Regions from separate parts of the Desulfosporosinus sp. genome, predicted to be linked through region 3. Evidence: riboswitches for the same ligand, from Rfam matches in the RefSeq annotation. Region 3 holds a riboswitch; each other region holds the start of a gene.
The links. Region 3 has a riboswitch for cobalamin ahead of HGJ98_RS01800 (alpha-ribazole kinase). Riboswitches for the same ligand answer to the same signal wherever they lie in the genome.
Positions count from the first base shown of each region.

Region 1: it holds a riboswitch for cobalamin, as region 3 does, so the genes downstream of both, grdA (glycine/sarcosine/betaine reductase complex selenoprotein A) here and HGJ98_RS01800 (alpha-ribazole kinase) in region 3, are expected to answer to the same signal.
Region 2: it holds a riboswitch for cobalamin, as region 3 does, so the genes downstream of both, HGJ98_RS08645 (UbiD family decarboxylase) here and HGJ98_RS01800 (alpha-ribazole kinase) in region 3, are expected to answer to the same signal.

Region 1 is NZ_JABZFS010000059.1:37,929-42,349, forward strand. It holds gene nrfD (NrfD/PsrC family molybdoenzyme membrane anchor subunit) at 1-862, shown strand, start outside; gene HGJ98_RS12595 (4Fe-4S dicluster domain-containing protein) at 1,042-2,106, shown strand; cobalamin riboswitch at 2,197-2,390, shown strand; gene grdA (glycine/sarcosine/betaine reductase complex selenoprotein A) at 2,479-2,949, shown strand; gene grdC (glycine/sarcosine/betaine reductase complex component C subunit beta) at 2,946-4,373, shown strand.
Region 2 is NZ_JABZFS010000039.1:75,327-79,747, forward strand. It holds gene HGJ98_RS08640 (hydantoinase/oxoprolinase family protein) at 1-802, opposite strand, end outside; gene HGJ98_RS08645 (UbiD family decarboxylase) at 813-2,189, opposite strand; cobalamin riboswitch at 2,357-2,535, opposite strand; gene HGJ98_RS08650 (MASE3 domain-containing protein) at 3,101-4,421, shown strand, end outside.
Region 3 is NZ_JABZFS010000010.1:22,423-26,843, forward strand. It holds gene HGJ98_RS01790 (ABC transporter ATP-binding protein) at 1-1,772, opposite strand, end outside; gene HGJ98_RS01795 (ECF transporter S component) at 1,790-2,305, opposite strand; gene HGJ98_RS01800 (alpha-ribazole kinase) at 2,318-3,091, opposite strand; cobalamin riboswitch at 3,251-3,424, opposite strand; gene HGJ98_RS01805 (trimethylamine methyltransferase family protein) at 3,535-4,421, opposite strand, start outside.

The DNA.
Region 1 (4,421 bases), on a different contig from region 3:
AGGACAATGGCACAATTTCTGGAGACCCTATGTATCATGGGGACATGCCAGCGTATTGTTTGAAGTTTTCTGGTGCATTTCATGTTATACATTGATTCAGGTATTGGAATTCTGCGAAGTAGCAACAGAGAAAGTATTTAAAGGGGCACACAAATACCTTAAGAAAGCAATGCCTGTAATGCTGATCATCGGTATCACCCTACCAACTCTGCACCAATCATCATTGGGCCAGTTGTTCTACCTATTTGTAGGCAAAGTGAACCCCCTTTGGTGGTCGGCATTTCTGCCGCTGTTCTTCCTGTTATCCTCATTTTTTGTCGGGGCAGGCATGATTATTATAGAAAGTACTCTAGCTGGGAAGGCATTAAATCATAAAATAGATATCTCTGTCTTAAGAGGGTTGGCTAGAATATCCGGTGGAGCAATGATCTTGTATTTGATCTTAAAGATCACGGATATGGTAGTAAGAGGAACCTTTGCTAATGTTTTTGCCTTTGATTTACCCAGTATCTTGTTCCTAAGCGAACTGGTTCTTGGCGTAATAATACCAATAATTATCGCATTCAGTTCCTTGTCCAGTACCCGTAAAGGCCTGATCTGGTTTGCAGTACTTAATGTATCCGGAGTCATTCTCAACAGGTTTGATGTACTGTTTACTGGAATGGGAAAACATATCAACCAATACGGTGGACATTATTTCCCTGCTTGGACAGAGGTTATAGTCAGCTTAGGTTTAGTATCAATAGCTTGTTTAGCATATCTGTTCATAGCAGAAAACTTCAATATTCTTGAACATAAAGGATCAAAAGTTGACGACGATACAGTCACTGAAAAATTGCCTTACGCTACCACCGCGAAATAAGCCTTTTAAAGGAATAGAGAGATTTCTTTTAAATACAACTTATAGCGCAGGCCAAGTAATCAGCCTGTGCTTTTGTTTTTTATCACAGTAGACTTGATGTAGTTTCACTTCGACGTCGACGCTCCTGAACAGACCTTGAGTTGGGAAAATATAAGGGTTTGCACAAAAGAGGTGTCTTAATGATTTATAATTGTCAAATTGTATATAATCACGATTGTTGTCTCAATACCAAAAAAGCATTTGTAAATCTTTGTCGGTTATGTATCGACTCCTGTCCTCATCATGCCATTTCCGTATACCGTGAACTTGATGCTAAACGCTGTACAGAATGTGGGATATGCATAGCTGTTTGTCCTAGCGGCGGATTTTTTTATCGCAACTCCGATAAGCTGTACGAGTATATTAAACGTTCAGAGAATGTTGTTTTAAATTGCCCACAAGCAATCCCAGCGGGCCATGAAATTCCTTGTCTAGGGATCTTCGACAGGGATTTATGGCTGAGTCTCATGTTGTATGCTCGGGAGAAGGAATTAATAATATACACCGGAGTGTGCGCAAATTGTGCGGATAAAAAAGCTTGTGAAACGAGTGTGCAGATTTTTAAAGAAGTTCATAATACATGGAAAGATCATCCACCAATAAGGATTAGAGTTGCATCTGATGATGGGAACTGTGAATCGGCCATGAGGGATACGATGTCAGTACAAGACCAGATCGAGAAAAAGGGATGGCGAGACATCGGTCGTGAGAAATTGGAAGCAATGTTACCGGGTATCACTTCCAACGAAAGGTATCTTATTCCGAAGACACGGCAGTTCTTGGGAGAAACCTGGAAGTCCCAAAAATCCGGGACTGAGGTACTCCCAATACCGGCATTAACTGTAAGCGAAAGTTGTACAAATTGCGGTGAATGTGAAGGGATATGTCCGCAAGGAGCTTTAACGAAAAAAGAAACTAAGGAACAGTTGACATTGATTTATGAACCAATAAAATGCGCTCGCTGTCAAAGGTGTATCAGTATATGCCGCTCTAAAGCTTTAAGTATGGAGATAAAGTCCTTATCTTATCGATTACTAGCAGGTAAAGTTCTTTTGCACCAAGGAAAACGACGGTTTTGTTCTTGGTGTGGCAAGCAAGTGTTTGATGACTTAGAGCCTGCAATGTGTATAGCTTGTGCGACAAGTAATTTTAATAGCAAGAACGCTTATGAAAATGGTGGGCGTTTCACAGCTGGAAAATCGTGATATTACACAGTTTCGGGAAGACAGCTGCCTGCGGGAATATAATTTCCAAAAACCTATTGAAAACCTATTCAGATTATTATAAACTTTATCCAAATATAATTTTAGTAAGGTGCCCATAAGGGGAGAATAGGGAATCCGAAAATAGTCTTATTTAGGCTATAAACGGAGCGGACCCACCACTGTAATCGGCGAGCTATTAAGTGCCACTGGCATAAGCTGGGAAGGCCTTGTGATTTAGCAATGACCCGTTAGCCAGGAGACCTGCCTTATTATTGTGTCGGGGATGAAGGTAAAGTCCTATGATCAAATCTAATTTGATCATAGGACTATTTTAATTTTACCAACGCACTAAGTTTAAAGGAGTAATGTTTTATGTTAAAAGGAAAAAAAGTTGTCGTTATTGGCGACAGGGATGGGATTCCGGCTCAATCTTTAGAGGAATGTGTCATTAGCGCTGGCGGGGAAGTTATTTATGCGATGACACATTGTTACGTTTGAACATCGGCTGGAGCAATGGATCAAGAAAATCAGGTTCAAATACAAGAACTTGCTCAGAAATACGGCTGTGAGGAACTTATTGCTGTACTCGGCAGTGCGGATCCTGAAATGGCAGTCATCGCAGCTGAATCGGTGGCAGGCGGTAACCTTATGTTTATTGATCCGATTCCAACAGCCCAGTTAGGGCTTAAAGCTTATCATATCGTCGAACTCAAAGAACTCATTGATCATCAAGTCTATTTACGACATATGGAAATGATGGAAATGATCCTTGATATTTCAAGAATTATTGAAGAGGTCTCAATCGTACGTAAACGATTTTTTCCATGGGAAGTGAGCGAATGAAGTATCCAGTCATCAAAGGGACGAGCTATACGTTAATTCAGACACCGGGACTTCTTCTTCAGCAAGCAACCTTAAAGGGTTCACAGCTAAGTCATTCGATCAAGGATCAATTACGAAGCTTTGATAGTGTAGTCCGTTATCCACCGAATCAAGCGTTTATCGGAAATCTTTTACCTGAGGATTTATTAAATATTCCCCGACCCTGGTATAATAATGCTTTGTCCGAAGGAAAGCGCCAAGGGAAGTTAGGTGAAATTTTTCCCGAGGACGAGTTTCTAGGCGTGCTAAATGCGGTTGATGTTTACGGACTCGTGTGCCTGGAAGCAGGATTCAAGCAGTCCATCTTACAAAAACTACGTTATCATCCTGCTTTATGTATGCTTAAAGGAATAAAAACGGCTCAGAATGATTCGTTCTCTAATGAAGAAGTTCATAAAATGATTGAAACACGTGAAGCCCTGCCGCTGATCTTTGGAGGACAAATTATCGGGTGTGTCCGGAAGGCCACCGTGTCGGATTCTACTCTAACTGCATCCAGGGTATTGGAAAACCTGACGGCAAAGGCTTCCGCTGTAGCAGCTCTTCAACTTCTCCTTTCGAAGACCGGGCTTAAGCCACAGGATGTAGACTATATTATCGAAGCTTCCGAAGAAGCCTGTGGAGACAATCGACAGAAGGGAGGCGGAAGTTTTGCCAAGTCTATCGCCGAAGCCTGTTCCTGTTCCAATGCTAGTGGAGCCGATACGCGTGCATTTTGTGCTGCTCCAGTGCATGCCTTGATGCAAGCTGCAGCATTAGTTCAGTCGGGTATCTTTACAAATGTAATTGTAGTAGCTGGAGGGTGCAGCGCAAAACTGGGGCTCAATGCGGAGATTCACCTTGAACACAATATGCCCGTCTTGGAAGACATACTGGGAGCATTTGCATTTCATATCAGTAAAGATGATGGGATAAATCCTATCATACGTACTGATCTGATTGGTAGAATGAACGTTGGCTGCGGTGACTCGCCTCAACAGGTTTATCATTCTCTTATCGCTGAACCTTTAACAAAGGGTGGATATAGAATTGTAGATATGGATCGTTATGCGGCAGAACTTGTGAATCCGGAAATTATCGAACCAACGGGGTGTGGTGATATAGCCAAAAGGAACTATAGTATGATCGCTTCTCTAGGTATTCTAAGGGGAGAAATAGATCGTTCCGAAATCGAGGAGCAAATTCACCGCTTTGGGGTACCCGGTTTTGCGCCAAACCAGGGACATATTCCTTCAGGTGTACCCTATATCGGACTCGCCCGTGACCTTATACTTGGAAACAAAGTGAATCAAGTAATGATTATAGGTAAAGGGAGCCTCTTTTTAGGTAAACTCACCCGACTCTATGACGCTCTTTCTCTGATAATTCAGAGGAACCCCAAATAGTTAATTTCAATATTATTGTATTTTTACTCAATATTGACATTACTGCTT
Region 2 (4,421 bases), on a different contig from region 3:
CTGCCGGGCCAGAGAAAAGTGTATGGACAGCGCTTTGGCTAGCTTGAATTAGATCCGTTAAGCCGCCATCATTTTGGGCAATCGAAATGGGTACTTGAAGGCCCTTATCACACAAAAGTGACCTTAGGTCTTGTAAATAATTGCTTAGGACGGGACTTAAGCGAGCATTTAGAACAGTGGTAACCGTTCGTTCATATTCACCAAGCTGGGAAGAAAGCTCTGAGGACAGTGTGACAAAAACTCCAGACCAAAGTGCTTGTAAAGCCTCTTTAAACTCGACTTCATGCGCAGGATTACGGCAGGCAAAAAGTAAACATACTGCCACAGATTCTATCTCTTCTTGACGCAAAAACTGAGCTATTTCCTCAATCTGCCCGTGGTCCACCGCTTTAATCGATACACCCTGAGAATCCATGCGTTCCCTCAAACCAATACGTAAATGACGGGGTACTAAGACCTGCGGCAAAGCAACCCGAAAATCCCACTGCTCTGCTAGACGTGAACGACGTAGTTCTAAAGCATCTCGAAAACCCTCAGTTGTTATTAGAGCCGTTTTGGCTCCCTGACCCTCTAGTAAGGCATTAATCCCAACCGTGGTGCCAAGAACAAATTTGTTCGTTTGTCCGAGAAACTCCTTGAGAGAGAGGCGACACTGCTCAGCTAACTCACTCAAGCCCTTTATAATCGGTTCCAGTGGGTCTTCATGACTCGAAGGAACTTTCGTTGTAAATGCACGTCCCTGTTGATCACGCACTATAAAATCCGCAAATGTTCCTCCCACATCAACTGCAATTTCGTACATAGTCTCCTCCTCATCCAAGTCCAAAAGTTCCCATAAACCGACGGATATTCTGCTGTACCTCGGCGGACATTTCTATAGTAGGTGCAAACCCTTCTAGCGGTTTAGTCGCATCAATCCCCATCTTAGCTGTGCGACTTAAGTCATCGCTGGAGGGATCTAGAGTACAGCCCATTCCCATATGCTGAGGTATGATAGTTACTCCCCTGTCCGCTTGTAGTCGAGTAGCCATGGCCCATAAAACCTGTCTTTCATCGAAGACATCCACATCTTCATCAACTACCACCACCATCTTAAGATTATGGTCCACGGAAAAGGCCGTAAAGATTGCCTGCTGGGCCTGTCCTTCCGCAATTTTTTTCATAGAAATATAACAGTGAAACAATCCACAGGCAGAGATGGGAGCATGAACACTTTTAACGTTGGGAAGTGTCCTATTCAGGGCATTTAAAACGTCCCCTTCTCGCTGTACTGCCACAATCGTAATATGCTCGGAACTCATGCCTGGGGTAATGTCTTGGAATAGGGGTTTCGTACGGTACTGTATTCCTTTAACTTTAAACACGTTTTCTGTACTGCGATAACAGGCATAATTTGTAAATTCCGCAAAAGGTCCTTCGGATTCTCGTTCTCCCGCAACAATTTCCCCCTCAATGACCACTTCAGCATAGGCCGGGACCAGCAGATCCACGGTCTTACAGCGGGCAACCTCAAGAGGAGCCCCAAATAACCCCCCCATAGCTGCAAATTTACCCAGATCATAGGGAATTAAGGCCATGGACCCCATGGAAATATTAGGATGTATTCCAAGCACTATAGACGCCTCCAAGGATTTGCCTAGTTCTTCTGAGCGGCGAAAATACTCCCATAAACGTTGACGAGAGTGGAGGCTAATCCCTAACTTATCCTTCCCTTTAAGCTGCATTCTGTGATATCCTGCGGTATCTGCACCCGTTACAGGGTCTTTTGCAATAACTAAACCAGCGGTAATGTAAGGTCCTGCATCAATAGGGAAGTGGGTTAAAATTGGCAGCTTATACAAATCGACCTCTGAGCCTACAAAAACGTTCTCTCGAAATGGAGCTTCCTCCACCTCCACTGGTTCGATCCGCTGGTTAATTCGCTTGGAAAACTCTGCCGCGAGATCCTTGGGATGAACATCCATAGCTAACGCCAAACGCTCGCGGGGAGCCAAAACATTCGTTACAACCGAAATATCATGCCCTTTAACATTATTAAAAATCGTCAATGGATAACGTCTGGCCTTCTCTAACTCCATTATTAAAGTACTGATTTCATACTTTGGGTTGATTTCCTCTTGAACATGAACAACTTCCATTGGATTCTGCTTTTTTACTCTTTCAATAAACAATCTCAAATCCTGTTCCAACATTTACCCCTCCCAATAATTTCAAAATAAACCCGTCGTAATGCTTAATGATAATCGTAGAGTTTTAGCGAGTATCTATGGACTCTTGTATACCAAAAAGACGACAGAAAAAGCCCGCAGTCATAGACTGGGGGCTTTACCATCGTCCACCAAAGCCTGGTCAAAGCAGGCTTCTCATTATTATAGGCAGGTCTTCTGGCTCAAAGTTCATCATCACCCTACGCCTTCCCAGCTATCGCCAGTGGCAAAATGTATGGGACTCCCTTTTCACAGTGGTGGGTCCGCTCAGGATTAATCCCTGATTCCCTATTCTCCCCATCGGGGCACCTATAATAGTTGATGATCAATCCGAAGTGTAAACATTATCGGACTGCTTTGTTAATATTGATTCGACACTTAAAAGTAATTTCCTGCTAGTGTATGATCTTTTTTCTTACAGACTCTAAAGCCAGTTCCCTAGTAGTAACTACTAAATGTCTAAATTTTATTAATAGACCCTCATGCCGCTGTGCGGTACCACTGATGAATGATAAATCCAGTACACTTTGTCATTTTATCGTAGTGCGGGAGCGCGTGAAGAATTGCTACGAAAGCGACTTAAGTGCTATGTCATCCTGAAGGAGGTACGACTGAAGGATCTAGATCCTTCGCTATCTTACAAGGATGACATTAGCCTTAACTTGTTTTCAGAGTAGTAATTAACCGTTTATATTTAATATAAGTAAAAACAATTAAATTGCCCTAAAAGTTTGGAGATCTAGCTTAGATTAATGTCAATGTTTGTTTATAGTTGTAATATCCGTGAACAAACCATCGAATAGTGTACAAAAAAGAATAGAGGGTTTTCGTAATTTGAAAAGAATACTATAATAGTCACATTTTAAAGTGTTTAGTAGAAGGGTGAGGTTTTCTTGGTAGCAACTGAAGTTTTGAGATTAAAGGATCCAACATGGTCTCGAATTATTTTCAAGCTCTTATCTTTAATTATGTTTTCCGTATTTACTTCCTTTCTAATTCTCCCATTATGGGAAACTTCCTATGTCGTAATTCATACAGTGCTAGAGATTTTCTGCATCCTTATAGCATTATCCTCATTCTTGGTCGTTTGGTTTGTCAGCAAAATCCAAAAAATAAATCTAATTCTAGGATTCGGTTTCCTAGGAGTCGGAATTTTTGATATTTTACATATCTTTTTTTGGCAAGGCCTCGGATTATACCCTCATGGGCACTATGATTTATCTGCTAAGTATTGGCTAGCCGGTCGATTCTTTGAGGCACTCTTTCTGCTTTTAAGCACAACCTTAATCAGTCGATTCATTAACCGATATAAAGGCCTTGCAATTACGGTTTTTCTCTCATTCGCAGTAGGTGCATCGATTCTTTATACCCCCCACCTATTCCCAGTCCTACTAACCCCCGAAGGGGTAACACCTATAAAGATCGTGATTGAATATGTGATTATAGCCATGTTTATCTTGTTTCTTTACAGATTATTAAAGGGGTACCTGCAAGAAGACATAGTCACCAAAGAGTATTTAATCCTTGCGATTCTTGTTGCAATCCCTGCGGAATTATGTTTCACAGTTTTTACAACCATTACAAACTTCTATAATGTGCTAGGACATGTTTTGAAAATCGTTTATTACTACTTTTTATTACGAGCTGTATTTGCGAGTTATGTCATGTTTCCCTATGAAAAACTTCAGCGCTCGGAACAACGATTTCATAAAACGTTTCAATATAGCCCAGTCTCAAAATCAATTCTTTCCATCAAGGAGAGTCGGTTCATTGACGTTAATGACATGTGGCTTCAAACAACTGGCTATATCAGAGAAGAAGTTCTTGGCAAAACAACTCACGATCTAAATTTTTATCCCATTGACGTTATCGAACAATGTCAAATTGAGATTGTATCCGAGCATAAAACACTCAAAAATCAACGCTATTTCTTCCAAACCAAAGATGGAATAGTAAGAGAGGGATTGTTCTCTACCCAGAAGATCTGGCTCCAAGGAGAGTCATGCATTTTGATGGTTATATTGGACATTACGGATCAAATACGCAATGAAACTGAACTACTGCGCCTCGATCGGCTAAATCTTATCGGACAAATGGCAGCAGGTATAGGACATGAAGTACGTAACCCTATGACAACTGTGCGGGGTTTCCTTCAGATACTCGGCGAAAAGAGAGAATGTGTTAAGTATCAGGACTATTTTTCCATTATGATTG
Region 3 (4,421 bases):
ACATCACCTAAAATATCCTTCAAACGGAAGGAGAGCCTACATAATTGGGGTGGGATAATGGCAGAGTCGAGGAGGATTTGTTCCTTCGAAAAAACGTCTTGAGGAGTACCCTCTAACAAAATATCCCCTTCTTTTATAACAATTACCCTCTTGGCATATTGGGCTACTAAGTCCATATCATGGCTAATCATGATAATTGTTGTCCCTGCAGCGTGAAGTTTACGAATTAAAGCCATCATGGTCTGAACTCCTGCCCAGTCTGAGCCAGTGGTTGGTTCGTCAATGATCAGCACTTTAGGCTTTAAGACCAGAATTGAAGCCACTGCAATCATTTGCCGTTCTCCCTTGCCCAAACTATAGGGATGAACACTGCGGTACCTATCTAATCCAGTATACTGAAGGACCTCATCAACTCGTTCTTTGATCTCTTCCCCTCTAAATCCTGCATTTTTCAGCCCAAACTCCAGCTCTTTCTCGACTGTAACGGAGAATATTTGATGATCCGGGTTTTGAAAAACATAGCCAATGGTTTTTGACAAATCGGACGTATCACACTGTAGGATGTTCCGGCCCCCAACGATAACTTCTCCACCGGTAGGCTTTAAAAGTCCATTAAAATGTTTAGCTAAAGTTGTTTTTCCAGCCCCGTTTTGTCCGATTAAAGCCACGAACTCACCCGCTTCAATCGTCAGATTAACCCCTCTCAACACAGGCTGGTCTGAGTTGTATTGGTATATAAGATCACTAACTTGAACTACTATTTCTTTCTTAGGTAGGTGAAGTTTCTGCGGTGAAATGAGATCTTTTCTCTGTCCTGGTGTGTGGCCCTGTGCTAGTCCTAGTGCTAGTCCCTGTGAGTGTGTATCTGCACATGTATTCATATTCGTATTCGTATGCCTATGTCGGTATTTGGGTAACAAGGTTCGTATCATGTCTTCTCCAGAGGGCATATCTAACGGGATTTCAGCAAAGGAGATCCACCCCTTTTCATAAAAATCCCATCCGATCTGACTGACGGGCAAAGGCTTTATTCCCCACTGAAGCAAGAGAGGAATATTGCGAAAGAGTTCTGTCGGAACTCCTCTCCAGACCACTTCTCCTTGATTAAGTACCACGACCTCATCTACCTTATGAACCAGTTCTTCAATGGAGTGTTCGACTAATAGAATAGTCAGGTCCTTTTTCCACCGTAAATCATCCAGTGTTGCGTAAATTTCTGATCGTCCGATCGGATCAAGCTCTGACGTTGGTTCGTCCAACACCAAGATTTCAGGTTCCATTACGAGGACTCCTGCTATCGCCAAGCGTTGTTTTTCACCACCTGAGAGTTCTTCGGTTAAACGATGATTATATCCCTTAAGACGGACTTTTTCTAAGGTTTGATTGACTATCTGTTTAATCTCCTCGAATGGTATTAAGAAATTTCGAGGGCCAAATGCCGTGTCTTCCTCAACCGTTCGGCCGATAATTTGAGTCTCTGGATCTTGTTGTACCAGCCCAAGAACCTTAGACAGGACCTGTACCTTGGTTTTCCCTACATTCTTACCAGCTACGCTTACCTGTCCAGTTAGATTCCCCTCCAGAAGTTGGGGAATGAGACCATTAAGGCATAAGCTAAAGGTCGTCTTCCCCGCTCCCGTTGATCCCATAATAAGTATGAATTTTCCTTTTTCTACGGTTAAGCTTATGTTTTTTAAACTTGGATCTATTGAATTTGGATAACAATACGTTAGTTCCTCGATTTCGATCATTGTTTGGATCTCCACGTTCACGGTTTTCACCTCATTGACTAAATAAGCCGACTTCCCTTAATTGCTTTATAGGCTATTGCTGAAATGATAACGTTCAGAGCTGCTCCTACGACGAGAAAAGGCATTAATCCCAGAACCCCACCCATCCCCATCATTGGCAACATGGCATAGGATGATGCGACCCCATTAAGGATAATTCCAACGATGACTGCAGGGATCAAACCGAGCTTCTCATTTACCCAACGATAAGCAATAGCCCATAAAGCCATTTGTAGAGCAATATACAAATGGATCGGAATCGTCATAGGAAATCCGATAACTGCAGCCGTCAGCAAGTGTCCAAAGGCAATGACGACCGCACCTGTAAGTCCGCCGAAGGCCAATGCACTGAAAAATCCAGGCGCTGAATCCATACCAATGGTTCCTACAGGACTTGGTATCTTAATGAGGGCTCCCACAGCACTTAAAGCAATAAAAATGGCCATAATCGATAGTCTTTTGACATTCCAAGCAGAGAGTTTTACGTCCTGGGTCTTTGTTTCCATAGTATTCATGACGATTCCTCCTTAAATTTTGAATAAGTTACCGACTTTAGTTAAAGGCAATCGAGGAGATTTAGTTAATACCTGATTCAAGACGCCCTCTGAAATCTCTGACTGGAACGAAGACCTAACAGAGAATATCAGACAGCTAGAAGGTCCAGCTGATTTATCCAAGTCGAGAGAACAAGTAGGTTCAATGTGTAAGCGGGTGTTTACACCGGCAGCAAGTAGTTCTGCTTCTCTACGAATTCCTCTTGAGCCAACAGGGATAATATCAAAGACTCCTGAAATTCCCAAGAGGCTTTGGATATGGTTAATTTGTACTATTTCAGGATCATCAGGATTCGTGATTTCCGGACCTACCTTCGGAAGTCCTAAACAAAAGATGTCATCACCTGGTTGAGCAGTACCTATGCGCAACTGATTCTTCTCGACTACTCCAACCACACTGATTCCAAGCCCTGTCTGCTGTGTGATCATGTTTTTTTCTGTGCTGATGGCCATAGGTAACTCCGACAAACCCGCGGAGTCTAACTCTTCTTTTACCCCCTCTAAAATCCTATCAGCTGTCGGATGAGGCTCATTGGAAATTGCTACTGTCATCATCTTTACTGCAGCTCCAGTTGAAAGGACTTCCATCAAAGTCACGCGTGTGGTTAACCTTCCAGTAATAATCCCTGATATCTTATAAGCATCTAAATCCTTCATACCAATGGCACCACAAGAATCACAGGAACCCACCAGATATTGTTCAGGATTTATCGAAACAACCTCAACATCCCGACCAAGATATCCCAATCATTTCACCTCCTTTCCTTTCCTGATAGGATATTCATAAACTTGTCAGCTCAACTTAAGGGACTTTGCGAAAAATACACAAAAAAGTTCACAGTCTAATCCACACGTTCAATTTAGCGATTGAAAATGAGGATTGACCATGAACTTTACCTTTATTCATGACATACTTACGTTACAGGCAGGTCTCCTGACTTAGATTCATCAACTTTATGCGCCTTCCCGGTTTCCCAGTGGCAGTGCATAAGCCTCCTCTTTACAGTGGTGGGTCCGTCTGGGATTCTCACCCAGTTCCCTATTCTCCCTCTAAAGGGCACCAGTAACAAATCAATATTTAATTAATTGTAGTTTAATACAAGAAGCATTAGATTACAAGATTTTATTTTTGACACTCAGTCTTATAGGAGCTAAATTGTCTGTACCAGTAATCTTGATGCTGTCTAATCCTAAATTCCAGCCATTTCTTTTAGTTTCAGCTCAATTGACTTATCCAAATATGGGATCTCGTAATTGTCGATAATTTCATTGACACGTTTTTCAGCTTGGTTAATCATTGGCAAAGATCCGTTTAATCTCCATTGATCATAAGTCTCTCGATTCGAGAGGGTCGGCGGCCAAAACTCTGTACGGAAATTTTGATACGTATGGTCTGCTGTTAGATATTGGCCCCCCGGACCCACTTCATCAATCAGTTGTACCGCTAAATCTTCAGTCTCGATCTTAGTTCCTCTCAGAAAACGACGTACTATACTGCAAATTTCATCATCCACAATAAATTTTTCCAGAGAGACGGACATATAAGATTCCAAGATACCTGCTGCATGGAGAACAAAGTCCACTCCGGCCATTCCTGCAACCTGAAGGTTCATCATACTTTCATAGGAAGCTTGAAGATCTAATGTTTTACTGTCGGTCACACATCCTCCTGCTCTGCAGGGCAAACCGTAGGAGTGGGCAATTTGTACTGCCGAAGCAATGATCCAGGCTCCCTCAGGCGCCCCGATACTTAAAGACCCGTTTCGCATCTCTGTAATTGACGATGCTGAGCCATAAATCACCGGAGTTCCCTCACGAATAGTTTGAGCAAGGGTAATTCCTGCGAGTACTTCAGCATTTTGCAAGGCCAGCGTACCCGCCAGAGTAGTCGGTGAGGTTGCTCCGGCCATGCCTAAGGACGCAATAATTACCGGTTGTCCCGCTTCTGCATAAGCTATCAGGGCCCCGACCATTCGTTCATCCAACATCAGAGGAGTGATTGTGTTAATCAGGCTTATCATAACGGGTTGTTTCGGAATGCCGTTATCACTTTCAAAAAGCGTTGCAGCCATCCTCA